DNA from 2 places in the Bradyrhizobium sp. USDA 3262 genome. Region 2 is predicted to be linked to the other one. Evidence: riboswitches for the same ligand, from Rfam matches in the RefSeq annotation. Region 2 holds a riboswitch; the other holds the start of a gene.
The links. Region 2 has a riboswitch for glycine ahead of ACVWYP_RS31255 (D-amino acid dehydrogenase). Riboswitches for the same ligand answer to the same signal wherever they lie in the genome.

Region 1: linked by a shared signal. The riboswitch ahead of gcvT (glycine cleavage system aminomethyltransferase GcvT) and the one ahead of ACVWYP_RS31255 (D-amino acid dehydrogenase) in region 2 are both predicted to bind glycine.

The regions. Positions count from the first base shown of each region.
Region 1 covers NZ_JBSSCT010000001.1:6,777,172-6,791,809, forward strand. Annotated here, with positions in the region: gene ACVWYP_RS32050 (class I SAM-dependent methyltransferase) at 1-528, shown strand, start outside; gene ACVWYP_RS32055 (TrmJ/YjtD family RNA methyltransferase) at 898-2,097, opposite strand; gene ACVWYP_RS32060 (alpha/beta hydrolase family protein) at 2,412-3,104, shown strand; gene ACVWYP_RS32065 (hypothetical protein) at 3,118-4,140, shown strand; gene ACVWYP_RS32070 (NADP-dependent isocitrate dehydrogenase) at 4,267-5,481, shown strand; gene ACVWYP_RS32075 (DUF3455 domain-containing protein) at 5,512-6,018, shown strand; gene ACVWYP_RS32080 (cyclic nucleotide-gated ion channel) at 6,112-7,362, opposite strand; gene alaS (alanine--tRNA ligase) at 7,374-10,061, opposite strand; glycine riboswitch at 10,264-10,352, shown strand; gene gcvT (glycine cleavage system aminomethyltransferase GcvT) at 10,494-11,639, shown strand; gene gcvH (glycine cleavage system protein GcvH) at 11,660-12,025, shown strand; gene gcvP (aminomethyl-transferring glycine dehydrogenase) at 12,182-14,638, shown strand, end outside.
Region 2 covers NZ_JBSSCT010000001.1:6,608,281-6,622,918, reverse strand. Annotated here, with positions in the region: gene ACVWYP_RS31265 (ABC transporter permease) at 1-472, opposite strand, end outside; gene ACVWYP_RS31260 (ABC transporter permease) at 476-1,417, opposite strand; gene ACVWYP_RS31255 (D-amino acid dehydrogenase) at 1,578-2,936, opposite strand; glycine riboswitch at 3,003-3,117, opposite strand; glycine riboswitch at 3,121-3,227, opposite strand; gene ACVWYP_RS31250 (M20/M25/M40 family metallo-hydrolase) at 3,319-4,449, opposite strand; gene ACVWYP_RS31245 (ABC transporter substrate-binding protein) at 4,714-6,333, shown strand; tRNA gene ACVWYP_RS31240 (tRNA-Leu) at 6,953-7,039, opposite strand; gene ACVWYP_RS31235 (twin-arginine translocation pathway signal) at 7,264-7,698, shown strand; gene ACVWYP_RS31230 (FAD-dependent monooxygenase) at 7,738-8,940, opposite strand; gene ACVWYP_RS31225 (zinc-finger domain-containing protein) at 8,948-9,193, opposite strand; gene ACVWYP_RS31220 (hypothetical protein) at 9,428-10,561, shown strand; gene ACVWYP_RS31215 (alpha/beta fold hydrolase) at 10,619-11,371, shown strand; partial or broken gene ACVWYP_RS31210 (hypothetical protein) at 11,375-12,766, opposite strand; gene cysE (serine O-acetyltransferase) at 12,949-13,776, shown strand; gene ACVWYP_RS31200 (DUF3126 family protein) at 13,927-14,139, shown strand; gene ACVWYP_RS31195 (sulfite exporter TauE/SafE family protein) at 14,051-14,638, opposite strand, start outside.

The DNA of each region.
Region 1 (14,638 bases), 170 kb from region 2:
GACGCGACGATCTACGGCTTCGAACCGCGCTGGGCGGACTTGGTGTATTCTCGTTTTGGCCTGATGTTCTTCGATGACCCGGTCAAGGCCTTCACCAACATCCGCAGCGGCATGAGGGCGGGCGGGCGGCTGGTGTTCGTCTGTTTTCGCACCATGCCGGAGTCGCCGTGGTTTCGCGTACCGATCGAGGCGGCCCGGCCGCACGTGCCGCCACAGCCGCCGCTCGATCCATCGGCGCCTGGGATGTTTTCGTTCGCGCGCGAGGAGCGCGTTCGCGGCATCCTGACCGAGGCGGGATTTCACGAGATTGCGCTCAAGGCCGCCGACGTGCCGATCCATAGCGGCGACATCGCGCAAAGCATGGCCTTCATCACGCAGGCCGGCCCGCTGCCTGCGCTGCTCGAGAATGCCACGGACGATCAACGTCATCGCGCCATGGAAGCGGTACGCAACGCGCTCGCCGCAAGCCTCGGAGCGGATGGGCGCGACCTGCATGTGGGTCTGTGGCTGGTGTCGGCACGAGCCTAGCGAGATGCTGCCTTCGGGATTGTGACGGCAGATACCACGCCATCCGCGCCGCACCCCGCCTGCGGTCGGCACTCGGCTTTCCCTTCGCCCTCTGTAGTCAGAGCGGCGAAACGACGAGCAAAGCTCGGGCGAAGCGCGTCGCGAGAACGCGTATGTGTGACTCACCGGCCGCGCAACAAACACAGTGTCGTCCCTGCGAAAGCAGGGACCCATTACCCCAAATCTCAATTGTTGCGCGACGCTGTGGCCACGATCCCTTTCACAATCCAATGCGGTGGTTATGGGTCCTGGCTTTCGCCAGGACGACGTGTGTAAAGAGTCGCTTACTCGAATCCCGTTCTTGCTCCGCGGACAGAGCAATTGCGTAAGCTACCGCGCCTGCTGCAGCCCCGCCTCCAGCCGCGCGAGCTCGCCGTCGAGATCGCGCTCGACTTCGGCCACGTGCATGTCGACCACCCGATAGTCGCGCGCCTCGAGCCAGGCTCTGCGCTTGGCGCGGTCGGCTCCGATGGCCTCGCTCTCGTTCGGGTTGACCAGTTCGATCGCGAGCCGGTGCACGAAGGAGACGAAGTCGGGGATGTGGCGGCCGACCGGGGTCTGGCGCTTGAACTGGCCGGCGAAGCGGCGGTCCCGCGTCAGCGCCTGCCACAGGATCCGTTCGGCGTCGGTCGGATTGCGGCGGAGCAGCCGGGCGAGCCCGCGCACGGTGCTGCTGCTGTCGGCGGTCGCGCCACCCTGCCCCTGCTCGGCGAGCAGCGCCCGCAAGCGCGTCGCCTGGGCCCCGTCGAGCACCCCGCCCTTGGCGGGGCCTTTGCGGCCCTCGGCGATCGCCATCACCACGCCGTGCAGCGTGTGCATGTCCTGCTTGGTCGGATCCATCCGGGTGAAGATGTTGCGCAGGTTCACCAGCATGGTGTCGCGCTTCTCCGCCGGCCGCAGGAACTCGACCTTGTCGAGCTCGGCGACGAGGTTGTCGAAGAACGCCTGCATCTGGTGCTGGGAGGCCGGCTCGGACCGCTCGGGCATCGCGAACGGCAGCGCCCCCGCGGTCGAGAGCTTGAACCACTCGTAGCCCATCAACAGCACCGCCTGCGCCAGATTGAGCGAAGCAAAGCCTGGATTCACCGGGAAGGTGATGATGCGGTTGGCGAGCGCGACCTCCTCATTGGTCAGGCCGGCGCGCTCGCGCCCGAACAGGATGCCGGCGCCGCCGCCGGATGCGACGTGGCCGACGATCTCACCCGCCGCGCCTTCCGGCCCGACCACCGGCTTGGCCTGGTCGTGGGCCCGGGCGGTGGTCGCAAACACCAGCGTGAGATCGGCGATCGCCTGCTCGACCGTGTCGAACAGCTCGACGGAACCGATGATGTGGTCGGCGCCGGCGGCGGCACGCTGGGCGGCAATGTTCGGCCAGCCGTCGCGCGGGTTGACGATGCGCATCCTCGACAGCGCGAAGTTTCCCATCGCGCGCGCGGCCATGCCGATGTTCTCACCAAGCTGCGGCTCGACCAGGATGACGACGGGACCGGCAAGGTCGTGCCCTGCCTTGGTCTTGTCGGTGCCGGACATCTCACTTCACTTTCTGATTCAACGTCTGAAGATTTTGAATCAGCATCCAAAGCGGCTGATTCAAAATCTCAAGCAGGGGCCCAAGACCGCATCGACCAGCTTTGCACCGGTTTTGCGCGGGACCATTTTCTCCAAGGAGATAACAGGGTTAGCGGCGTTTGCGAATCCTCAATCGGAGTCCCAATCGCACGAAGCGAAGGCTGCCGCTCGCGCGCACTTGGCCTTCGGATAGGCTATCAACCACAACCAAAGCGAAGCTGTAAAGGCACGCTTGAGACGCCGGTTGAACGGCGAGGCACCTTGGGGGGACGACGATGCGGGGCAGATGGACGCTGGCGATTTTGGGCCTGATCTTGATCGTGGCGGGGGGTCTGCTCGCCCACGTCACGCAGACCGCCGGCGGCATCCGGATCGAGGATGTGCGCTTCAAGGGCGCCAAGGGCAATACCATGAGCGCCCTGCTCTACATCCCACCGAATGCCACGCCGCAGATTCCGGCGCCCGGCATCCTCGCCGTCCACGGCTATATCAATTCGCGCGAGACCCAGGACGGCTTCGCCATCGAGTTCGCCCGCCGCGGCTACGTGGTGCTCGCGCTCGACCAGACCGGCCACGGCTATAGCGACCCGCCCTCCTTCGCCAACGGTTTTGGCGGACCTGACGGCCTTGCCTATCTCCGCAGCCTCCAATTCGTCGACAAGGAGAATATCGGGCTCGAGGGCCATTCGATGGGCGGCTGGACGGTTCTGGCGGCCGCGGCAGCGATGCCCAACGACTACAAGTCGATGGTGCTGGAGGGCTCGTCCACCGGCAAGCCATTCGCCGCCGAGGGCACGGCGAACGGGCCGCGCAACACCGCGCTGGTGTTCGCGCAGTACGAGGAATTCCCCGACCTGATGTGGGGCGTCCAGCTCGCGCGCGACGTCACCAAGAGCCCAAAGCTCTGGGGCGCTGTTCGGCACGCAAGGCGCGGTCGAGCCGGGCAAGGTCTATGGCGATCCGGCTAGCGGCACCGCGCGGGTGCTGTACACCCCGGCGATGACCCATCCGGCCGAGCACATCTCGCATGAGGCGATCGGCTACAGCCTCGACTGGTTCGCCAAGACATTGAAGGGCGGCACGCCGCGTCCGGTCGACGACCAGATCTGGTTCCGCAAGGAGATCGGCACGCTGGTCGCCCTCATCGGTTTCATTGCCTTGGTCATCGGGACGTTCGACGGGCTGCTGGAAGCCAGGATGTTCTCCCGCCTGCGGCTGCCGGCGGTTGCCGACGGCACGATGCCGCCGCATCAGGCCGCGAGCGGCCGGCGCTGGACCACGGCGTTCATCCTGTCCGCCTTCATCCCGGCGCTGACCTATTACCCGGCCTTTGCGCTGGGCGGCACCTTCGTCACCCCTAGCGCGTTCCTGCCGCAGGGCATCACCAACCAGATCCTGGTCTGGGCCATCATCAACGGGCTGATCACGCTCGCCCTGATGCGGTTCGCTCCGAGGCGCGCCAGCCGGACCGGCCTCGTCGGTCAATCCGTCGTGATCGCGCTGGCTTCGGTCGCGGTCGGCTATGCCGCGCTGTGGCTCGCCGACCTCGCCTTCAAGATCGACTTCCGCTTCTGGATCGTCGCGCTCAAGTTGATGAGCGCGAAGCAATTCCTCATCTTCCTGATCTATCTGATTCCGTTCACGGCGTTTTTCGTCGTGGCGCTGCACGTGCTGCACCGGAATTTCTCGACCATGGATGCGCCGCGCGGGGCGCTGTACCTGACCAACATCCTGGCGCTGACGTTCGGTTTCATCGTGTTGCTGGTGCTGCAATACGGCACGCTGTGGCTGACGGGGAAGCTGTTCAACCCGGTCCCGGACCCCGGTTTCGTGCCGCTCTCGACCATCGTCGCGATCCAGTTCGTGCCGCTGCTCGCGATCGTCGCCGTGATCGCGACCTTCACCTGGCGGCGGACCGGATCGAGCCTGCCGGGGGCCCTGATCGCGGGCCTGTTCGTGACCTGGTACATCGTCGCGGGGACGGCCACTCAGGTCCCATTTTAGGTGAAAAGATGGGCTGAAAGTGCATAACCCCTCCGCTTCCGCCCGCCCCCGGGCGGTGCTATAGCGCAGGCGTCTTTTCCATCCCCGCCGTCAAAAGCGCGCCGTTCCCAAGAGGGCCTCCCCATCATGGCAAAAATCAAGGTATCCAACCCCGTCGTCGAGCTCGATGGCGACGAGATGACCCGGATCATCTGGCAGTACATCAAGGACAAGCTGATCAACCCGTTCCTGGATGTCGAACTGCTCTATTTCGATCTGGGCATGGAATACCGCGATGAGACCAACGACCAGGTGACCATCGACGCCGCCGAAGCCATCAAGAAGGTCGGCGTCGGCGTCAAATGCGCCACCATCACCCCCGACGAGGCCCGGGTGAAGGAATTCGGCCTGAAGCAGATGTGGAAGTCGCCGAACGGCACCATCCGCAACATCCTCGGCGGCTGCATCTTCCGCGAGCCGATCATCTGCAAGAACGTGCCGCGCCTGGTTCCCGGCTGGACCAAGCCGATCATCATCGGCCGCCATGCCTACGGCGACCAGTACCGCGCCACCGACATCAAGTTCCCCGGCAAGGGCACGCTGTCGCTGAAGTTCGTCGGCGAGGACGGCACCGTGATCGAGAAGGAAGTGTTCAAGGCGCCCGGCGCCGGCGTCGCGATGGAGATGTACAATCTCGACGACTCCATCACCGATTTCGCCCGCGCCTCGTTCAACTACGGCCTGATGCGCAACTACCCGGTCTATCTGTCGACCAAGAACACGATTCTGAAGGTCTATGACGGCCGCTTCAAGGACATCTTCCAGGACGTCTTCGACCGCGAGTTCAAGAAGGAATTCGACGCCAAGGGCCTGACCTACGAGCACCGCCTGATCGACGACATGGTGGCCTCGGCGCTGAAATGGTCCGGCGGCTATGTCTGGGCCTGCAAGAACTATGACGGCGACGTGCAGTCCGACACCGTGGCCCAGGGCTACGGCTCGCTCGGCCTGATGACCTCGGTGCTGCTCACCCCGGACGGCAAGACCGTGGAAGCCGAGGCCGCCCACGGCACCGTGACCCGCCACTACCGCGAGCACCAGAAGGGCAAGGAGACCTCGACCAACTCGATCGCGTCGATCTTCGCCTGGACCCGTGGCCTCGCCCATCGCGCCAAGCTCGACAACAACGAAGCGTTGGCGAAGTTCGCCACCACCCTGGAGAAGGTCTGCGTCGCGACCGTCGAGGAGGGCTACATGACCAAGGATCTCGCGCTCCTGGTCGGCGCCGACCAGCGCTGGCTCTCGACCACCGGATTCCTCGACAAGGTGTCCGACAACCTCGTGAAGGCGATCGCGGCCTGAGGCCGTCATCCTGGGAAGACAGGTGCGAGCATGACCATGGCCCTTGTCAGAGCCGTCGTGCTCGCATCGTTCTCGCTCACCGGGTCGGCGGCATTCGCTGCCGGCCCCCTGCCCGACGCGGTCGCGGCGCCCGGCGAGTCCCCGGTTCTGTCGGTCCATGCCGAGGGCGTGCAGGTCTATGAGTGCAAGCCGGTCACCGACGGCAAGCTCGCCTGGTCGTTCCGCGAACCGGTCGCGACCCTGATCGCCGATGGCCGCACGGTCGGCCGGCATTATGCGGGTCCGAACTGGGAGCATGTCGACGGCAGCGCCGTGACCGCCCGCACCTCCGGCAGCGCACCCGGCGCAACGCCTTCCGACATTGCCTGGCTGAAGCTCGAGGTGATTGCCCACCGCGGCAACGGCCTGCTCTCCGGCGTCGCAACCGTGCAGCGGATCAACACCTCGGGCGGCGAGCTCAGCGGCGCCTGCGACAAATCAGGCGCGCTGAAGGGCGCGGCATATTCGGCGGATTACGTGTTCCTGCGACGGGACTGAGCGTTTTCGAGCGAAGTGGGTAACCGGTCCGCGTGAAGAAAACGCGTCAAACGAAGAATCGAGAGCCTGGTTCCGATTCGATCGAATGAGGCTCTAGTCGCGGATGCCGCCGTCGGTCTCGCGCGGCGCCTGGGCGATCTCTGCGGCGGCCAGGTCGCCGCCGGCCGCGAGCGGATCGGCAAGCCGCGCCTCGGCGGTCTCCCGGACATGCGCGGCGAGCGCCGGCATGCGCTCGATCAGGGCATGGAAGTCCTGCGCATCGAGCACCAGGAGCTTGGTCTTGCGCGTCGCCGTCACCGTGCCGGAGCGGCTGGTCCGCCGCAGCAGCGCGATCTCGCCGAAGAACGCGCCGTCGGCGAGCCGTACAAGCTGGCTCGGCAGGTCGATCTCGACCTCGCCCGCGGTGATGAAATACATCGATGAGGCCGCATCGCCGCGCCGCACCAGCACCTCGCCGGCCTCGATGGTCTGCGACCGCAATAGCCGCATGATGTCGGAAATATCGGCGGCGCCAAGATGCGAGAACAGCGGCACCCGCGCCAGCATGCCCCAGGTCACGACGAAGTCGCGGCGCCGGACCTCGTCGGCAAACGCCGTCGAGATGATCGCGACCGGCAGCGCGATCATCGCGAAGCCGACCACGATCGCGACCACCGTGACGGTCCGGCCGAGCGGCGTTATCGGGACGACGTCGCCGTAACCGACGGTGCCGAGCGTCACGATCGCCCACCACATCGCCTGCGGCATGGTGCCGAACTTGTCAGGCTGCACTTTGTGCTCGATGGCATAGAGCAGCGAGGCGAACAGCAGCACCGCGCCGGTCAGGATCACCACGCAGCCGAACAGCGTGCGCCGCTCGGCATGCAGCGCCGCCAGCAGCGAGCGCATCGCGGTCGAATAGCGCACCAGCTTGAGGAACGGCAGCATGCCGAACAGCACCAGCGTGGTCTTGTCGCCGATGGCAAGCGCGATGGCCGACGGCAGGAAGGCGAGCAGGTCGATCACGCCGAGCGCCGAGAAGGCGTATTCCAGCCGTGCCCGCGCCGGCGTCATGTCGCGCAGCGAGTGGCCGACCACGCTCCAGAGCCGCGCGGCATATTCCAACGCGAAGGCGATGACCGCCGCGATCTCGATGGTCGTCAGCAGCCAGCCGAACTGCGCGTCGATCTCGGGCACGGAGGCCAGAATCGCCGCCAGCACATCGAAGGCGATGATGGCGACGATGATCCGGGCGAACCGCAAGCCGCCCGAATGCGGCAGATCATCGCGTTCGAGCAGCTCGTAGAGACGGTCGCGCAGCCCGGGATCGCCGATCGTGGGCTTGAGCGGAGCCGTCGCCACGATCAGCCTCTCCGTCAGGCGCCGGCCGATGCCTGTTGAGTCATGGCCTGTTCGATCGCCGACAACGCGGCGTCGGCCTTGGCGCCGTCGGGCCCGCCGGCCTGCGCCATGTCGGGCCGGCCGCCGCCACCCTTGCCGCCGAGCACCTCGGAGCCCTTGCGGACGAGCTCGACCGCGTTGAACCGCGCGGTCAGATCGGCGGTGACGCCGACCACGATGCCGGCCTTGCCGTCCTCGGTGACGCCGACGATCGCGACCACGCCCGAGCCGATCTGCTTCTTGCCGTCGTCGACGAGACTCTTGAGATCCTTGGTCTCGACGCCCTCGACCGCGCGCGCCAGCAGCTTGACATTGCCGACCTCGCGAACGGCTGAGGCGGCGCCGTTCGACGCACCGCCGCCACCCATCGCGAGCTTCTTGCGGGCGTCAGACAGATCGCGCTCGAGCTTCTTGCGCTCCTCCATCAGCGCGGCGATCCGCGCCGGCACGTCGTCGATCGTGGTGCGCAGCTCCAGCGCCGCGGTCTTGGCCAGCGCGATGGTGTCGTTGGCATGCTTGCGCGCGTGATGCCCGGTCAGCGCCTCGATGCGGCGCACGCCGGACGCGACCGCGCCCTCGCCGGTCACCGAGATCATGCCGATGTCGCCGGTGCGGCGGACATGGGTGCCGCCGCAGAGCTCGACCGACCAGCCGAGCGCGTTCTGGCCGTGATCGCGGGCCCCCCTGCCCATCGACACGACGCGGACCTCGTCGCCGTACTTCTCGCCGAACAGCGCGCGGGCGCCGGCCTCACGGGCATCGTCGACGCCCATGATCCGGGTGGTGACCTCGTCATTCTCCAGCACGACATCGTTGGCGATGTCCTCGATCCGGGCGAGCTCTTCCGGCGTGATCTGCTTCGGATGCACGAAGTCGAAGCGCAGCCGGTCCGGCGTGACCAGCGAGCCGCGCTGGGCGATGTGATCACCCAGCACCTGGCGCAGCGCCTCGTGCAACAGATGCGTCGCCGAATGGTTGGCGCGGATCGACGAACGCCTGGCGTGATCGACCTCGAGCTGCAGCGCGGTGCCGACGCCGAGCGTGCCCTGCTCCACCGTGCCGAGATGCACGAACAGATCGCCGGCCTTCTTCTGCGTGTCGGTGACGCGGAACTTGACGCCCTCGCCGGTGAGCACGCCGATGTCACCGACCTGGCCGCCGGACTCGCCGTAGAACGGGGTCTGGTTCAGCACGATCGCGCCGCTCTCGCCGGCCTTCAGGCTCTCGACCTCGGCGCCGTCCTTGATCAGCGCCGTCACCGCGCCTTCCGCGCTCTCGGTCTCGTAGCCGAGGAATTCGGTCGCGCCGAGCTTCTCGCGCAGCGGGAACCAGATCGCCTCGCTCGCCGCCTCGCCCGAGCCCGCCCAGGAGGCACGCGCCTTCACGCGCTGCCGCTCCATCGCGTCGGTGAACGAAGCCTGGTCGACGCTGATGCCGCGCGACTTCAGCGCGTCCTGCGTCAGATCCAGCGGAAAACCATAGGTGTCGTACAGCGTGAACGCGGTGTCGCCGTCGAACATGTCGCCCTTCTTGAGGCCGGCGCTCTTCTCGTCGAGGATCGACAGGCCGCGCGCCAGCGTCTTGCGGAAGCGCGTCTCCTCCAGCCGCAGCGTCTCCTCGATCAGCTTCTCCGCGCGGACCAGATCCGGATAAGCCTGGCCCATCTCGCGGACCAGCGCCCAGACCAGGCGATGCATCAGCGGCTCGCTCGCGCCCAAGAGCTGCGCATGGCGCATCGCGCGGCGCATGATCCGGCGCAGCACGTAGCCGCGGCCCTCGTTCGACGGCAGCACGCCGTCGGCGATCAGGAACGCCGACGAGCGCAGATGGTCCGCAATCACGCGGTACGAGGCCACGTTCTGCTCGCTCGGCCCGTGGCCGAGGGCCGACGCCGCCGCATCGATCAGATTGCGGAACAGATCGGTCTCGAACACGCTCTCGACGCCCTGCAGGATGGCCGCCATGCGCTCGAGCCCCATGCCGGTGTCGATCGAGGGACGCGGCAGCGCCACGCGCTCCTCCTTCGTCACCTGCTCGTACTGCATGAACACCAGGTTCCAGAATTCGAGGAAGCGATCGCCATCCTCCTCCGGGCTGCCCGGAGGTCCGCCCCAGATGTGCTCGCCGCGGTCGATGAAGATCTCGGAGCACGGACCGCACGGGCCGGTGTCGCCCATCGCCCAGAAATTGTCCGAGGTCGGGATCCGGATGATGCGGTCGTCCGAGAAGCCCGCGATCTTCTTCCAGTAGCCGGCCGCCTCGTCGTCGGTGTGGTAGACGGTGACCAGCAGCTTGTCCTCCTTCAGCCCGAAATCCCTGGTGATCAGATTCCAGGCGAGCTCGATCGCGCGCTCCTTGAAGTAATCGCCGAACGAGAAGTTGCCGAGCATCTCGAAGAAGGTGAGATGGCGCGCGGTGTAGCCGACATTGTCGAGGTCGTTATGCTTGCCGCCGGCGCGCACGCACTTCTGCGACGTCGTGGCGCGCTGATAGCCGCGCTTCTCGACGCCGGTGAAGACGTTCTTGAACTGCACCATGCCGGCATTGGTGAACATCAAGGTCGGGTCGTTGCGCGGAACCAGCGGCGACGAGGCCACGATCTCGTGGCCGTTCTCCTTGAAGAAGTTCAGAAATGTCGACCTGATGTCGTTGACGCTGCTCATGTTCATCCAATCGGAAAAAGGGGCCGGCCAGCCGCAAAAAGGCGTCATTTTCCGGCCGAACGCTTTTAGACATTGCCAGCTGCGGTGTCCAGAAACTGTGCAGGCGGATCATGGGCTTGCCGCGGCAGCACAAAGCCCATTGGATAGTTGCTGCAGCTGCGTTGACAGTCTTGGTGGCGCCGTGTTTTCTACCTACCTATACCTAGTCACGTCGGGAGAGACCGGCCTTACCGCCGGCGCCGAAGGAGCAACCGCCCCGGAAACTCTCAGGCAAAAGGACCGCGTGACGTCTGACATCTGGAAAGAGACGCTGGGGTTCGCCCCGATGCGTCCGCCGACGGGATAATACTCTCAGGCACAGCGACAGATGGGGCTTTCTGCAGGTTTCTCAAGGGGAAATAGGTCCCCGACGGGAACCGCGAGGGCCCTGTGATGCTTGCACGCGAAACTTCTCCGCTGAAACAGACCCCGCTGCACGCGCTGCACCTGGCGCGCGGCGCCAAGATGGTGCCGTTCGCCGGCTACGACATGCCGGTGCAATATGCGGCCGGCGTGCTGAAGGAGCATCTGCACACCCGCAAGGAAGCCGGCCTGTTCGACGTGTCGCACATGGGCCAGCTCGTGCTGAAGGCCAAATCCGGCAAGGTCACCGACGCGGCGCTCGCGCTGGAAAAACTGGTGCCGCAGGACATCGTCGGTATCGCGCCGGGACGGCAGCGCTACGCGCAATTCACCAACAATGACGGCGGCCTGCTCGACGACCTGATGGTCGCGAATTTCGGCGATCACCTGTTCCTGGTGGTCAACGCCGCCTGCAAGGCCGAGGACGAGGCGCATCTGCGTGCGAATCTCGCCGACACTTGCGAGATCGTATCGCTGGCCGACCGCGCGCTGATCGCACTGCAGGGGCCGAAAGCCGAATCGGCGCTGGCGAAACTTTGTGCAGATGTCAGTTCGATGAAATTCATGGACGCCGGTCCGCGCCGCGTCGGCGACGTCGACTGCTTCGTCTCGCGCTCCGGCTACACCGGCGAGGACGGCTTTGAGATTTCCGTGCCCGCAGACAAGGTGGAAGCCCTGGTCACCGCGCTGCTCGACAATCCCGACGTGCTGCCGATCGGGCTCGGCGCGCGCGACAGCCTGCGGCTTGAAGCCGGGCTGTGCCTCTACGGCCATGACATCGACACCACGACGACGCCGGTCGAAGGCGCGCTGGAATGGTCGGTGCAGAAGGTTCGCCGCAGCGGCGGCGCCCGCGCCGGCGGCTTCCCGGGCGCCGACAAGATTCTCGCGCAGTTCGCAGATGGCGCCGCGCGCCGGCGGGTCGGCCTGAAGCCCGACGGCCGCGCCCCGGTGCGCGAAGGCGCCGCATTGTTCGCGGATCCGACCTCGACCGAACAGATCGGCAAGGTGACCTCGGGCGGCTTCGGCCCGAGCCTCAATGCGCCGGTCGCGATGGGCTATCTGCCGACCGCCCTTTCCGCCGTCGGCACCACCGTTTTCGCCGAAGTGCGCGGCCAGCGGCTCCCGCTGAAAGTCGCCGCCACGCCCTTCGTCCCCAATACCTACAAACGCTAAACGCCAAAGGATCGCTCCCCATGACGACGCTGTACACGTCCGACCACGAATGGCTCCGCATTGAGGGCGACGTCGCCACGATCGGCATCACCGACTATGCGCAGTCGCAGCTCGGCGACGTCGTGTTCGTCGAACTGCCCAAGGTCGGCCGCAGCCTGAAGAAGGCCGAGGCCGCCGCTGTCGTCGAATCCGTCAAGGCCGCCTCCGACGTTTACGCACCGATCACCGGCGAGGTGGTCGAGGTCAACGACGCGCTCGCCGCCGAGCCCGCGCTGGTCAATTCGGACGCCGGCGGCAAGGCCTGGTTCTTCAAGATGAAGATTGCCGACAAGGGCGAGCTCGGCGGCCTGATGGACGAGGCCGCCTACGCCGCGCACACCGCCTGAGAGAATGAAGCAGATTGCCACCACACACTCACTGTCATCGCCCGACTTGATCGGGCGACCCAGTACGCCGCGGCCCTTCAGCTCAATCACTGATGTCCCGGCGTACTGGATACCCCGCTTTCGCGGAGTATGACGGCTGACAACGAGGACCACGTCATGAACGCGCCCTTCAAGCCGATCAACGAAGCCGCCACCGATTTCGTCCGCCGCCACATCGGACCGTCGCCGCGCGACATCAACGCGATGCTGGAGACGGTCGGCGCCGCGAGCCTGCAGGCGCTGATGAATGAAACGCTGCCGGCGTCGATCCGGCAGAAGGCGCCGCTCGATCTCGGCCGGGCGCTGAGCGAGACCGAGGCGCTCGCGCATATGAGCGAGCTCGCCGCGCAGAACCAGGTGTTCACCTCGCTGATCGGCCAAGGCTATTCCGGCACCATCCTGCCCGCGGTGATCCAGCGCAACATCCTGGAGAACCCGGCCTGGTACACCGCCTACACGCCGTATCAGCCGGAGATCAGCCAGGGCCGGCTCGAGGCCCTGTTCAACTTCCAGACCATGATCTGCGACCTCACCGGGCTCGACGTCGCCAACGCCTCGCTGCTCGACGAGGCGACCGCGGCGGCCGAAGCGATGGCGCTCGCCGAGCGCCACTCGCAGGTCAAGGCGAAGGTGTTCTTCGTCGACAAGGAGGTGCATCCGCAGACGCTGGCGGTGATGCGCACGCGCGCCGCGCCGCTGGGCTGGGCGCTGGTCGTCGGCGATCCCCTGACCGAGCTCGACAACGCCGACGTGCTCGGCGCCCTGTTGCAATATCCGGGAACATCGGGCGCGGTGCGCGACCTCAAGCCTGCCATCGCATCGCTGCGCGCCAGGGGCGCGCTTGCGATCGTCGCGGCGGACCTGTTGTCGCTGACGCTGCTCACCTCGCCCGGCGAGCTCGGCGCCGACATCGCGATCGGCTCGGCGCAGCGGTTCGGCGTGCCGATGGGTTATGGCGGACCGCACGCCGCCTACATGGCGGTGCGCGACACGCTGAAGCGCTCGCTGCCCGGCCGTCTCGTCGGCCTCTCGGTGGATTCGCGTGGGCAGCCCGCCTATCGCCTCGCACTGCAGACCCGCGAGCAGCATATCCGCCGTGAGAAGGCGACCTCGAATATCTGCACCGCGCAGGTGCTACTCGCCGTGATCGCCTCGATGTATGCGGTCTATCACGGTCCCGAGGGCCTGACCCATATCGCACGCAGCGTGCATCGCCGCGCCACCGTGCTTGCCGCCGGCCTGCGCAAGCTCGGCTTTGCGCCGACCAGCGAAGCGTTCTTCGATACCGTGACCGTCGAGGCCGGAGCGAAGCAGATCGAGATTGTCTCCCGCGCGCAGGCGGAGCGGATCAATCTGCGCATCGGTGCGACCACGCTCGGCATCGCGCTCGACGAGACCACGACGCCGGAGACCGTCGAGGCAGTATGGCGCGTGTTCGGCGGCAAGCTCAGCTTTGCCGAGATCGAAGCGGCCGCGCGCGAGGCGCTGCCGAAGGATCTGCGGCGCACCAGCGCGTTCCTCACCCATCCGGTGTTCAACACCCACCGCTCGGAGACCGAGTTGCTGCGCTACATGCGCAAGCTCAGCGATCGTGACCTCGCGCTCGACCGCGCGATGATCCCGCTCGGCTCCTGCACGATGAAGCTCAACGCCACCACCGAGATGATCCCGCTGACCTGGCCGGCGTTCGGCAATCTGCATCCGTTCGCGCCCGCGGATCAGGCCAAGGGCTATCACACGCTGTTCAAGCGGCTGGAGCAATGGCTGTGCGACATCACCGGCTATGACGCGGTCTCACTGCAGCCGAACTCCGGCGCGCAGGGCGAATATGCCGGACTGCTGGCGATCCGCGGCTATCACCTGGCGCGCGGCGAGCCGCACCGCAAGGTGTGCCTGATCCCCTCCTCCGCGCACGGCACCAATCCGGCCTCGGCCGCGATGGTCGGCATGGAGGTCGTGGTTGTGGCGTGCGATGCGCGCGGCGACGTCGACGTCAATGATCTCCGCGCCAAGGCGGAGAAGCATTCGGCCAATCTCGCCGCTGTGATGATCACCTATCCGTCGACCCACGGCGTGTTCGAGGAGCATATCCGCGAGATCTGCGACATCGTGCATGCGCATGGCGGCCAGGTCTATCTCGACGGCGCCAACATGAACGCGCAGGTCGGGCTGTCGCGGCCCGGCGATTACGGCGCCGATGTCAGCCATCTCAATTTGCACAAGACCTTCTGCATCCCGCATGGCGGCGGCGGCCCCGGCATGGGCCCGATCGGTGTGAAGGCGCATCTTGCGCCCTATCTGCCAGGCCATCCCGCAACCGACGGCACGACGGCGCACGCCATCGGCCCGGTGTCGGCCGCGCCGTTCGGCTCGGCGTCGATCCTGACCATCTCCTACATCTACATCCTGATGATGGGCGGCGAAGGCCTCACGCGCGCCACCGAGATCGCGATCCTCAATGCCAACTACATCGCCGCACGGCTGCAGCCGCACTTCCCGGTGCTGTACCGCAACGAGCGCGGCCGGGTTGCGCATGAGTGCATCGTCGATCCGCGGGCGCTGAAGACGACGAGC
Region 2 (14,638 bases):
CGACCATCACGGTCCAGATGCTGGCACCCGACAGCGACACCACGGCGATCGCGAGCAGGATGGCGGGGATCGCCATCAAGCCGTCCATCACGCGCATCAGCACCGCATCGACCCAGCGGAAGAAGCCGGCGACGAGTCCGATCAGGAGGCCGATGGCGATCGAGCAGACGGCGGCGCCGAGCCCGATCACCAGCGAGATCCGTGCGCCGTAGATGATGCGCGACAACAGGTCGCGGCCATAGGCGTCGGTGCCGAGCAGATATTGCGCGCTCGACGGCTTCAGCCGCTGCGACGGTGTCAACAGCAGGGGATCATGCGGCGCAAGCAGCGGCGCGAAGATCGCTATCAGGATGATGAGGGCGAGGCAGATCGTCGCAACCGCGATGATCGGCGTCGACGTCAGGAAGCCGAACTTGACGCGGAACGGCCGGGTGACGGGAATAGAGGATTCGGGGAGGGTTTCGATCGCCATTGCTCAGTACCGGATACGAGGATCGAGCAGGGTGTAGGCGAGGTCGATCAACAGATTGACCGCGACGTAGATACCCGACGTCAAGAGGATCATCGCCTGGATCACCGGATAGTCGCGCGCCAGCACCGCATCGACGGTGAGGCGGCCGATGCCGGGCAGGTTGAACACGCTTTCGGTGACGACGACCCCGGAGATCAACAGCGCGAAGCCGGAACCTATCACCGTGATGACCGGAACCGCGGCGTTGCGCAGCGCGTGACGCAGCAGCACGCCGGTCTCGCCGATGCCCTTGGCGCGCGCCGTGCGCACGTAATCCTCACCGAGCACATCGAGCATCGAGGCCCGCGTCATGCGCGCGATCAGGGCGACGTAGATGAAGGAGAGGGTGCAGGTCGGCAGGATGATGCGCTGGAAGAACGGACCGAAGCCGGCCGAGATGCTCTTGAAGCCCTGCACCGGCACCCAGCGCAGATCGATCGCAAAGATCTGGATCAGCACATAGCCGATCACGAACACCGGCACCGAGAAGCCGAGCACCGAAAGCCCCATCACGAAGCGGTCGATCCAGGTGCCGTGTTTCCACGCCGCGATCACGCCGAGCGGCACCGCGACCAGGATCGAGAGGATGATGGTGGCCAGCGCGACCGAGATCGAAGGCTCGAGGCGCGGGCCGATCATCTCGAGGATCGGCTTGTTCGAGATCAGGGAAACACCGAGGTCGCCGTGCAGCAGCTTGGCGATCCAGGTGTAGAACTGGATGTAGATCGGCTCGTTCAGACCAAGCGAGGTCCGAATGCGTTCGAGCTGTTCGGGAGTCGCGTTGTCGCCGGCGAGGATGGCGGCCGGGTCGCCGGGCGTCAGCCGCAGCAACAGGAACACAAACAGAGCCACCACGCCCATCACGGGAATGGCGGCGAGGATGCGGCGAAGCAGATATCCGAGCAAATTTGATCCGTTGGGTTGTGGTCGATGAAGTCCCCAGCGGGACCGTTGCACACCAGACCGTAGCACAGATGGTAGCAGACTCACGGTAGAACTTGAGCAAGTCCCATGCCATCGGTGCTGCGGATTTTGCGGTGCAGCTAATCAGTCCTGTTGGCCGCGATTATTCCTCCGGTGATGTTCGAAGCAGTCCACTGGAAGGTGGATTGATTTCAGCTTTGCGCGCGTCGGCGGGCACATCGAGCCCGGCGCCGAACGACGGCGCCATCGGCGGCGTGTCGAGGTCGCGCCAATCGTCGATCGCCTGGGCCGCCATCTGCGCCGTCGCCGCCGACAGCGTCCAGCCGAGATGACCGTGGCCTGTGTTGTAGAACACGCCCGGAATCCGTCCGGCGCGAACCACCGGCATCATGTTTGGCATCATCGGCCGCAAACCCGCCCAGGGCACGACTTTCGACGTATCGATCTTTGGGAAATGATGTCGCACCCAATCCACCAGCGGTTGAATGCGGTCGGCGCGAATGTCGCGGTTGAAGCCGTTGAACTCGGCGGTGCCGGCGATGCGGAAGCGGTCGGCGCCGAGCCGGCTGGTAACGATCTTCGCAGCTTCATCGAGCAGGCTGACGGTTGGGGCCGCATTCCGGCTTTGCGGCGCATCGAGTTGCACCGTGATCGAATAGCCCTTCACCGGATAGACATTGACGCGGTCGTTGAGCAGGCTGGCGAAGTGGCGGCTCGCCACGCCGGCGCAAATCACGATCCCGTCCGCTTGCAATTGATGCCGCGTCGCGACCGCAGCATCAGGTGAAGCAACTTCGTTCCAGCCGACGCGGAAGCCGTCATCGCCGCGTGCGATCGTGTCGACGTCGGCTTCATGGACAAAGCTCGCGCCACGGCGGATGCAGGCGTCGGCAAGCCCGCGCGTGAATTTGTGGATATCGCCGGTCGCGTCCGACGGCGTGAAGAAGCCGCCATAGCAGGTTGTCTGCAGCGCGGGTTCGATGACGCGGATTTCGTCCGATGTCACCGGCCTGCGGTCGAGCCCGCCTTGCTGCAGCAGCGTATTGACCCGCAGGCCGGCCTCGAAGCCGGCCTTGTCGTGATAGACGTGCAGGATGCCGCGGCGTTCGAGATCGAAGGCGATGTTCTCGCGCTGTGCGATCGAGAACAGGTGCTTGCGCGCTTCGATTGCGAGCCGCGTGGTCTCGATGGTGTTGCTGCGATAGCGGCCGATGTGGCCGACGAACTCGCCGATCCAGGAATATTTGTGCCAGCTCGGCTTCGGGTTCATCAGCAGCGGCGCGTCGCTTCTGAGCATCCAGCGCAGACCCTTGAGGATGGTCGCAGCACTGTTCCAGACTTCGGCGTTGCTGGCGGAAAGCTGTCCGCCATTGGCGAACGAGGTTTCCATCGCGGCGTAGCGATGCCTGTCGAGGACAGTCACCTTGTAGCCGCGTTCAAGCAGGGCATAGGCCGTCGTTACGCCGGTGATGCCGGCGCCGATAATCGCGATATGTGGCATGATGGTCTTCAGGCTCCCGTGGGTTAGAGTCGCCGAACCACCGGTGAAACCGGCATTCGGCGCCCCATCTGTCACGGTACCTGAGAGCTTGATCCGCATCGGGCCGGGGCCAGAAGCGAACTATCCCCTTCGGTGGACGTCATGGCCCTTGATGTGCGGCCATGTTCGTCTCTCTCCAGATCGTCCTGACGATACGGTCCTTTTGCCTGAGAGTTTCCGGGGCGGTTGCTCCGTCGGCGCCGAAGGCAACAACACGAATGTTGTCGCTTCGATCTCTCCCGCATCGTCGCGTTGGACGGCCGGACCGTAGGCGAAGCCTTAAAAATGGACAAGGCTAAATTTCGGTCCGGCAGTGCCAACGTGTTGTGCAGTGCAATCGATGTCAGTCCAGCGTCGCCAACAATGCCGCCATCAGGCGGCCGCGCTCGGCGAGGCTGTCGACCTCGATATGCTCGTTGAGCGTATGCGCATCGGCGCCGCGAACGCCGAGACCGTCGAGCGTGGGGATGCCCATCGCGCCGGTGAAGTTGCCATCCGAGCCGCCGCCGGCGCTGCCGTGCGGCAGATCGAGACCCATCGCCGCCGCAAGGCCTTTTGCCTTTTCATACAGCGCCATGGTGCCCGCGTCGGGCTCCCACACCGGGCGAGTGACGCCGCGCGTCACCTTGAAGGTGACGTCGTTGGCGGTGCCCGACAGTGCCAGCATGCGCTCGACCCCACGGTCGAGATCGGCCTGGCGCTTGGCCATGCTGAGCGCTTCGCCGGTGCAGGTCGTTGCGACGCAATTGACCCACTGGCCGCCATGCACGATGCCGACCGAGAACGTGCAGTCCTCGGTGGTCATGCCGTCGATGGCGATGATCTGCCGCGCCATCTCGCGGATCGCGGAACGCCCGGACGACAGCGTCGCACCGGCATGGCTGGGCTTGCCGGTGGCTTCCAGATTGAAGCGCGCGATCGCATAGCGGCCGGTGACGACGCCGTTGTTCGGCCGGCCGGGCTCCGGCACCAGCACGTATTTGTTGCGCGCGGCTTCCGCCTCGATGATGTCGCGCGTCGACGGCGTGCCGACCTCTTCATCGGGGGTGAACAGCACGGTGATCGGCAGCGGTGTCGTGAAGGAGGCGCGCGCCAACTGCCTGATCGCCTCGATCGACAGGTAGTTGCCGCCCTTCATGTCGAAGATGCCCGGCCCGAAGCACTTGTTGCCTTCGCGCCGCCACTTCAGCTTCTCGATGGTGCCGACCGGGTGCACGGTGTCCAGATGGCCGGCGATCAGGATGCCGGGCTGGCCTTGTTTCGGATGGGGGAAACGGGCGCGGACGCAGCCCGCGAAGCCCTGGCGTCCGGCGATGCGCTCGATCGTCGCACCCATGATCGCCATCTCGCGGGCGGCGAGATCGAGCATGCGCTCGACCGCGGCCGCGTCCCAGGTCGGGCTTTCGCATTCCACCCAGCTGCGCAGGCCCTGCAGCATCGTTTCGGAATCAAAGGGGAGATTGGCTGGGTTCATCGTTTTTCTCTCTTGTTGTTCTGACGGCGCCGGCATCGCGCGGCGTTACGAAAATCTCAGCCGACGATTTTGTAAAGCCAAAATCTGGCGTGCGGCCTCATTCGTTTGTGTACGTCCGATGCGGCCTGAAACCGATTGACGCGCTTGGCGCTTGGTGCAAGTCTCGATTTCACAAGCCATACAGCATGTTAGTTCGCCTAAATAACGAACCGCATGCATAACGAATAAGCCGGCTTTGACCAGTTACACGTCAGGAGAGATTGCATGTTCCCTATCTCGCGTTGGAAACACCGCACGCTAGCGGCTGCGTTGACGGCGCTCGCGCTGTCGTTCGCACCGCAGGAATTGTCTTTCGCACCGCAGGCGATGGCCGCGGGCAAGACCATCACTGCGGTGATGCATTCGGATCTGCGCGTCATCGATCCGATCATGACCACGGCCTACATCACCCGCGATCATGGTTACATGATCTATGACACGCTGCTGGCGACGGATTCCAATTTCAAGATCCAGCCGCAGATGGCGGACTGGAAGGTTTCCGACGACAAGCTGACCTATACGTTCACGCTGCGCGACGGCCTGAAGTGGCACGACGGCGCGCCGGTCACCGCGGAAGACTGCGTCGCCTCGCTGCAGCGTTGGGGCAAGGTCGACGGCATGGGCCAGAAGCTGATGGACTTCGTCGCGAGCCTGGAGGCGACCGACGCAAAGACCATCACGTTGAAGCTGAAGGAACCCTACGGCCTCGTGCTGGAATCGATCGGCAAGCCGTCGTCGCGCGTGCCGTTCATGATGCCGAAGCGTCTTGCCGAGACGCCGCCGGACAAGCCGATCCCGGAACAGATCGGCTCCGGACCGTTCAAATTCGTGCAGGCGGAATTCCAGCCGGGCGTGAAGGCGGTCTATGAGAAGAACAAGGACTACGTGCCGCGCAAGGAGCCGGCGAGCTGGACCGCGGGCGGCAAGGTGGTCAAGGTCGACCGCGTCGAGTGGGTCACGATGGCCGATGCGCAGACGGCGGTGAATGCGTTGCAATCCGGCGACATCGATTTCATGGAGAACCTTCCGTTCGACATGCTGCCGGTGCTCGAAGCCAATCCGGATCTCAAGATCGACGTCCTGAACAAGTTCGGCTTCCAGACCCTCGGACGCATGAACTTCCTCTATCCGCCGTTCGACAATCCGAAGGTGCGCCGGGCTGCGTTCCTGGCGATGAACCAGAAGGACGTGCTCGACGCGCTGGTCGGCAACGCCAAATACCAGAAGATCTGCGGCGCCTTCTTCGTCTGCGGCACGCCGCTCGAGACCGACGTCGGGGCCGAAACGCTGGTGAAGGGCAACGGCCTGGCGGAAGCCAAGAAGGCGCTCGCCGCGTCCGGCTATGACGGCACCCCCGTGGTGATCATGGCGCCGGGCGACGTCACGACGTTGAAGGCCCAGCCTGTCGTGGCCGCGCAGCAGTTGCGCGAGGCCGGCTTCAAGGTCGACCTGCAGGCCACCGACTGGCAGACCGTGGTGACCCGCCGCGCCAGCCAGAAGCCGCCGAAGGAAGGCGGCTGGAACATGTTCTTCACCAACTGGGTCGCGGCCGACGTCTCCGACCCGATCGTTAACGCGTCGATCACCGGGCGCGGCAAGAATGGCGGCTGGTTCGGTTGGGCCGAAGACCCGAAGATCGAGGAGCTGCGTGACAAGTTTGCGCGCGCCGGCTCGGCTGAGGAAAAGAAGAAGATCGCCACCGAAATCCAGACCGAGGCCTACGATCAGGTGATCTACGTTCCGCTCGGCCAGTACACCATTCCGAGCGCCTGGCGGAAGTCGCTCACCGGCGTGCTCGACGGCCCGGCGACGCCGATCTTCTGGAATATCGACAAGTCCGAGTAAGCTTGCGGCTCAACGCAAAACGAATGGCCGGGACTTGTCCCGGCCATTTTTCTTTTCGCTATCGCTTGTCAGGTGTGGCTGTCGCGAAGCTGCTCCAGTCCGTCGCTAAGCGGTGGCCCGCCTGGTGGCGCGCTGCGCGGCGGGGAGGGGCGCTCCTTGCGCTGATCGCATTGGTCGGTTGCGCGCTTTGCGGATGGATCGTCGTTCGGCATCGTCATGCTCCAATTGCGGCATGACAACGAATACCCAGTGCATGAGTTCCGAACCGGCGACCGCTAATCGCCGTGGTCTGGTCTCATGCTGCTCGGGCTTGACAGGCTCGTGAGCTGCGTCAGTCCGATACCGGTCGCAATCCGATTGCTCTTCGCAATCCGATTGCTCTTCGCAATCCGATTGCAGTTTGCAATCCGATTGCAGTTTGCAATCTCCATCGCCGATCTCCGACCAAATTGATTTCACAATGCGACGGCCGCGAAATGAGCGGCCGGAATTTCCAATGCGGGAAGACTACGATGGTCAGCGATCGCGGCGTGTGAACCACGCCACAGCCGGAAAACACGAGGCGGCGAGCATCGCGATGCTGGCCCGCCTGGTGGGTCCGTGCACGGCATGCGAAGGCTGGTGCGGGCGGTGGGACTCGAACCCACACGACGTTGCCATCGAGGGATTTTAAGTCCCTTGCGTCTACCAGTTCCGCCACGTCCGCGTTGCGCCAGGCGCGCCGATTTCTAGCGCGTTTGGGCGCGGAGTGGAATTGTCATTATCCGGTGCTAACAGGTGAGCTTTCAAAGGCTTAAGCGGCCGCCCGCAATTCCATTTGCCTCGGCGGCCAAGCATTGGGATAAGCAGCGCGCCGCCGCGATTGAGCCTCAATCCGGACACCGGTGGCTGCTTTAGGCAATCTCAACACTGTCCGGTTAAGAAAGCTGAATGTCCGTTCGTTTCCCACGCCGCCCGAAGCTGCCGCGCGCGGCGGCCGTCATTGCGCTGCTCGCCTCGGCCGCGGGCGTTTCCGGCTGCGCGCAGATCGGCGACAGCGTGCCGTCGGCGTTCGCCGATCCCGCCAAGTACGAGCTTTATGATTGCAAGCAGCTCGAGAACGAGCGCAGCAATCTCAAGACCCGCGCGGCGGATCAGGAAAAATTGATGGCCAAGGCGGAGACCGGCGTCGGCGGTACTGTCGTCTCCGAGATGGTCTATCGCAACGAGCTGATCTCGATCCACTCCCAGCAGAAGCTGGCGGATGAGGCCTGGCGCAAAGGCAAGTGCCATGAAAGCACGCCGGACACACCTGCGGTCGCGGCACCCGCTGCCCCCACGCCGGCGGCGAAGGGCCCGCGCGCACCGCGAGGCCTCGTCCACTAGGCCGGCGTTTCCGAACGAGCCGGTTGTGACTGGCTGAGCTCAGGCGCGCCAATCGTAGATCCAGTCCTGCCGCGCCAGCATGCGCTCCGGACCGATGGCGCGGATCGCCAGATCGCGCGCGATCGCCGCCGGCCCGCCCAAATGATAGATGCGGCCCTGCTGTCGCGCCAGGCGCTGCACTTTCAGCACGCGCCCGCGCCGCATCCGTGCGTAGCGCTTCAGCGCGGCGGGAATGCCTGCGGTGTTTTCCCCGGTGCTGTCGCTCAAGGCCTTGGCGAGCACGGCCGCATCCTCGATCGCCATGCCGGCGCCTTGTGCGGCAAACGGCAACATCGCATGCGCGGCATCGCCGAGCAGCGTCACCGCGCCTTCGCTCCAGCGACCGATGTCGGGCAGGGTGAACAGCGCCCATTTGCGCCAGCCGTCGACCGCGCCGATCAGCATCCGCGCCGTCGCCGGCCAGCGCGCGGTGGCGAATGCACCCTTGATCTCGTTGATGTCGCCGGGCTCGCTCCAGCCCGGCCGGTTCCAGGTGCCCGATACGATCGCGACCACGTTGATCTGGCGTCCGGCCGAGATGGGATAGGCGACGAGATGCGCGTCCGGTCCCATCCAGAGCTGCACGCGCGGTGCGGCGTATTCACGCGGCAGGGCGGTGGCGTCCAGCGTGCCGCGCCAGGCGATCAGGCCGGAGAATTGCGGCTGTACATCCGGAAACAAATGCCCGCGCACCGACGACCAGATGCCGTCGGCGCCGATCAGCGCGACGGCCAATTCCTCCTGCCGTGAATTGCCGCGGCGTTGGATGACGGTGAGGCCTCTCGCATGCTTGGTCACATCCTCGAACTGGCAGCCGAGCCGCAGATCGATATCGGGATGGTCGTTGACGGCCGCCTGCAGCGCGGCCTGCAGGTCGGCGCGGTGGATCACCCAATAGGGTGCGCCGGCGCGGAACTCGGCGGCCTGGCCAAGCGGCATCCGTGCGATCTCGCCACCGGCCCGCGCGCTCAGGATGTTGACGGATTCAGGCGTGACCGCGCGCCGCGCAAGCGGTTCCTTGAGCCCGAGCTCGACCAGGATGCGGCTGGCATTGGGAGAGAGCTGGATGCCGGCGCCGGCTTCCTCGAGCCGTTCGGCCTTCTCCAGCACGACGACGCGAAAGCCCTGTGCCGCCAGTGTCAGCGACGCCGTCAGTCCTCCGATCCCGGCGCCTGCAACGATGACGGTTCGCGTCAGCGCCACGGAGCGGTCAGGCGACCTTGTCTTTCAGCACGCATTCCGGCGGCCGCGCTTCGCCGGCCGCGAGGTCGGCCGCGAAGCGATAAAGCGTCGAGCAGTACGGGCAGATAATCTCGCTGTCATTGCCGAGGTCGAGGAACACGTGCGGGTGGTCGAACGGCGGGTTGGCGCCGACGCACATGAACTCCTGCGATCCGATTTCGATCACCGAGACACCGGCATCGTTATGGAAGTGCGGGACGACGTGGTCGGACATATTCTCACCTTGATGGCAACGATGGGCAGACGCAATCAACAGCATGCGGCATCGCGAAATGCCGCGCACCATACTGACGGGAACAGTTGATTCCTAGAGCCCCGATGGCTCATTTGCTCATGCAAATTCGACACAATCTTGTCGTCCCAGAGAAGCCCTCCTTTGGTCGGAGCCGTTGTGTCGCAAAAACGGCACACTATCTCCAAGGCGAATAAAACTAGAGGTTTTAGCGGAGTGAATCGGGTGCGCGTCAGCTTGGCGGTGGTCGGCGTGGCGGCAAGTGCAGCCGTGGGCGCGGCTATTTGGCCGCACGCCCGTGACGCCGGCACCGTGCTGGCGGCGCGGGAGGATCCCGCTGCGCTCGCCGACATCAGGCTCAATTCCGTGCTGCGCAACAACCCGGCGTTGATCTCCGACAATATCGAGGCGGCGCTGGCCTCCGGCGATGCCGACCTTGCGGCCAGCTTTGTCGAACTCGCCGGCGAGAAGAACATCGCGCTCGGTGATGATCTCACCAAGCGCGTCGATGACGCGCGCGCCGAGCAATCATCCACCATGCATTTCGCCAAAGGCTTCGCCACCGGCCTGGTGACCGGCAATGCCGACGATGTCGCAAGCCTGTCCGGCACGGTCGCCGGCGACCTGTTCGTGTTCGGCGATGTCAGGGACGTCGTGCGCGAGGGTAAGCACCTCGTGATGGGCGAGGACACCGACCAGCTGGTGCTCGGCCTCGCGGCCGCCGGGCTCGCCGTGACCGCGGCCACCTATGTGTCGGTCGGCGGCGCCGGGCCGCTGCGCGCCGGGCTGACATTGGTCAAGGATACGCGCAAGGCCGGGCGGCTGAGCGAGGGGATGATCGAATGGGCCGGGCGTTCGACCCGCGAGGTCGTCGACCAGCCGGCGCTGCGCGAGGCGGTCGTATCCGGCTCGGTGCTGCGGCCGGTGCAAACCGCAACCGCGATCCGCGCGGCCTTCCGCGCCGAGAAGGCCGGCGCGCTGGTGCGCGTCGCCAAGGACGTCGGGCGCATCGGCGAAGCGGCGGGGGTTCGCGCTGCGCGGGATACGCTGAAGGTCGCCGAGAACCCGAAGGAGATCGCGCGGGCGGCGCGGATCGCCGAGGCGAAGGGCGGCCAGACCCGTGCGATCCTGAAGCTGCTCGGCCGCGGCGCGCTGCTGCTGGCGGCCGGCGCCTTCAATCTCACCATGTGGCTGTTCGGCGCGCTGCTGGCGCTGTTCGGCTTCCTGTCGTCGATCAAGGCCACCACCGAACGGGCCACCGCCTGGTGGCTCAGACGAAGCAAGGCGCTGCGCCTGAAGCGGCAGATGGCCGCGCAGGCTACCTTGGCGAGTATACCCGCCCAGGGTTAGGCTGGCGGTCGCCTGTCGATCGCCAATCGCAAATCCCAAGAAGAAACGGAATGGATGATGCCGAGTTTCCATCACGGCGATGTTGAAATTGCCTATATCGACGAAGGCGCGGGCGAACCGATCGTGCTGGTGCACGGCTTTGCCTCGAGCAAGAACGTCAACTGGATCTACCCGACCTGGGTGTCGGATCTGGTCAAGGCCGGCCGTCGCGTGATCGCGCTCGACAATCGCGGCCACGGCGAATCCGCCAAGCTCTACGATGCCGCGCAGTACGAGATCGAGACCATGGCCAGCGACGTGATCGCGCTGATGGACCATCTCGGAATCACGCGCGCCGACATCATGGGCTATTCGCTGGGCTCGCGGATGACGGCGATCCTGGCGCGAGAGAATCCCGATCGGGTGCGCTCGGCGATCCTTGGCGGGATCGGCATCGGACTGATCGAGGGCGGCGGCCCCGGCGAGACGGTCGCGCTGGCGCTGGAGGCGCCGTCGCTCGACGATGTCACCGACCCGGTCGGCCGTACCTTCCGCGCCTTTGCCGACCAGACCCGCTCCGACCGCCGCGCGCTCGCCGCCTGCCTGCGCGGTTCGCGCCGCCTGATGACGCGCGAGGAGGCGGCCGGCATCCGCGTGCCGGTCTTGATCGCGGTCGGCAGCAAGGACGAGATCGCGGGCTCGGCGTCAGCGCTCGGCCGGATCATTCCGGGGTCGGAGGTGCTCGACATTCCGAACCGCGATCACATGCGGGCGGTCGGCGACAAGGTCTACAAGACCGGGGTCATCGACTTCCTGTCGCGGCGAAAATAGATCGTCGGCTTCATCCCTGGCGAAGGCGCGCGCGGCCGCGATCAGCACCACGAAGGTCGCAACCCACACCATGCGCGCGCCGTAGCGGTCGTGCGGTCCCGAGATCACGCCGCAGACGAAGGCATTGCCGAGCAAGGCGAGCGTGACCGTTCCCGCCAGCAGCGTCAGATCGTCGAGCCGCCGCTGCCACAGGCCGCGGCCGAACAGGATGACGACCAGCAGCATCGAGCCCAGCGCGACCGGCACGTGGATGTGGTTGATCGCGGTGAAGTCGAGGTGCCAGCGTTGCTGCCGCGCCGCGCGCATCGGCGCGATTTGTTTGGGAATGTAGCGCTCGATGATGCCGTAGGTATGCGGGATCCAGCCATTGGTGCCTTCGCCGGTCGCGACATGCATGAGCTGGTCTGCGGTTGCCGTCAGCGCTGCCTTGGCCTGCCATTCCGGATATTCGGCCAGCGAGCGCAGCACGATGTAGCCCATCTCGTCATTCAGTCCCTTGAAGCGGCCGAGCGTGTTGAACATGCTGTGGCCCCACAGGAAGTCGTCGGCGGTCGGCGGCAACTCGTCGCGATAGGGGCAGAGCTTCAGCTTCTCCGTCGCGCAATGATCGCGCAGATATTGCGCGACGATGCCATCCTGCAGCATGCGGCCGAAGGCGACGCCATAGCCGCCGGGCGTCCAGGCCAGCTGTCCGGACAGCGCAAAGTTCGCCGCCAGCAGCATCGCCGCGCCGGCGACGGTGGTCAGGCTGCCTTGTACGAGGCCCGCAACCGGGATGCGCCGCCTGAGCCACGGACGCAGCATCCAGCCGACGCAGCACAGGCCGAGCAGCACCGCCAGCGTCGCGCTGTGCGTGGCGGCGGAAAACGCGATGAAGGCGAACAGCACCGCCTTCTCCAGCGTCGAGATCCGTTCGCCGTGCAGGATCAGGATGAAGAGCGCGAGCACCGAAAGGCCGGCGAAGATGTCGGTCAGCAGCATGCTGTCCAGCCAGGGCAAAGCGGTGGTCGCGATCAGCGCGAGGCTGATCGCAATCAGCCGGACCGGCCGGGCGAGGCCGAGCACGCGCAGCGTCAGCTGCAGGATCCATAGCGTCGCCAGGGTCTGGATGCCGAGGTTGAGCCAGAAATCCGACGTCTCGCCGACATGGAGGTAGATGCCGAACACCGTGGACCGGCTCGGCACCAGGTAGCCCTCATACCAGCGCGCCAGATAGCCGCCGGTATCCCATTGGAGCAGCGGATAGCCGTTCCAGAAGGCAGGGGCGAGCAGGAGGAGGGGGATGGCAATTGTCGCGATCCAGACCGACCGTGCATCGGTCAGGCGGGCACCTAAACTCTGGGTATTGATGATGTTTCCCCCTATTATTGGGGCCGACCATGCCCAAAACCACACTGGGGACGAAATCCGCCAATAGTTGCAGAAGCACGGCTTGATTTCGGCAAAATCCCGACCAATTCCCCTAGACGCCGGCCCGGGGGTGTTCGGCTGGGGTTTACTGTACTGAGCCATCCCGGGACGCGCTGGGTCCATCGTGCTATAACGCACATCAGAACAACCGAATTGCGAGAGCAGCTATGGCAGTTCATCAGGTCAATCCGCAGGGGAGCAAGCTCGCGGCGCTCGATCCGATCTGGGATCGAATCCGCGGCGAGGCGGAGGACATCCTGCGGCGCGAGCCGGAGCTCGCATCCTTCATCTACGCGACTGTGCTGCATCATGAGCGGCTGGAGGATTCGGTGGTCCATCGCATTGCCGAGCGGCTCGATCACGCCGCGCTGTCGGGCGATTTGATCCGCCAGACCTACGGCGAGGCATTGCGCGACGAGCCCGATATCGGCAACGCGTTCCGCGCCGATCTCGTCGCCGTCTATGACCGCGATCCCGCGACCTCGCGCTTCATCGATCCCTTGCTCTACTTCAAGGGCTTCCACGCGCTGCAGACCCATCGTCTCGCGCACTGGCTCTATCAGAAGGGCCGCAAGGATTTTGCCTTCTATCTGCAGAGCCGCTCCTCGGCGGTGTTCCAGACCGACATCAACCCGGCCGCCAGGATCGGTCGCGGCATCTTCCTCGATCATGCCACCGGTTTCGTCTGCGGCGAGACGGCGGTCATCGAGGACGATGTCTCGATCCTGCATGGCGTCACGCTCGGCGGCACCGGCAAGGAGAACGAGGATCGCCATCCGAAGATCCGCCACGGCGTGCTGATCGGCGCCGGCGCCAAGATCCTCGGCAATATCGAGATCGGTCATTGCGCGCGCATCGCGGCCGGCTCGGTCGTGGTCAAGCCCGTGCCGCACAACGTCACGGTCGCGGGCGTGCCGGCGAAAATCGTCGGCGAGGCCGGCTGTGCCGAGCCGTCTCGCACCATGGACCAGATGCTCGGCGCGATCGGGCTTTGATTTCACTCGCTTTCTGATCGCGGCGAAAACGCGCCCAAACAAGAGTCGTGTGCGCAACATCACGTCGCCAAAGCCTGAAAAGGCTCTGGCGATCTTTGCCGTCTCGTCCTAAAACTCCCCCGAAAATCATCGACCCGATTGGAGACGGCCGTGGACGTTCAGGAAGTCAGGAAGCTCGACGCGTATCTCAAACGCGTGTTCAGCAATCCCAAGATCCGCGTGGTGCCGCGGCCCAAGAAGGATGACTCGGCCGAGGTCTATATCGGCGAGGAGTTCATCGGCGTGCTGTTCGTCGACGACGAGGACGATGATCGCTCGTTCCAGTTCCAGATGGCGATCCTGGAAGAGGATCTGGCCGAGTAGGGCGGAACAGCAGCGTTGCCGGCCGGCTCCGTCGCTTGAGCGCCGGAGCCCGTTGGCGTGCGCGGCGCGGATCGACGGATCTGGCCGCGCGCCGGTCACCAGCTTCGAGAACGTGAGTGAGGTACCGCGTCAAAGCCAATGCGGGCACGATCAGCGACAGGCCGGCGAGCAGCAATAGTATCAACACCACGGTGCGGAACATCTCGTCATCGATCTTTCCGTACAGCGTGAAGCCACTCCAGAGGCCGGCGAGAAGGAATGGCAGACCCAGCCCGTACAGTTTGACGGTTTCCGTCGTGAAGGCGCCGGTAACGCCCATCGAAATCGAGATCACCACAAAGGCGGCGAACAGGACCGGCTGGAACACCGCGCGCTGCGCGTCCTTCGTCCAGCCGCGCCATTGGCACGAGATGGTCGAGACAACGCCACCCAGTCCGGTAAGTCCGCCGACCAATCCGTTGACGAGACCGATCGCGATGTCCGGTGCGACCCCGATCTT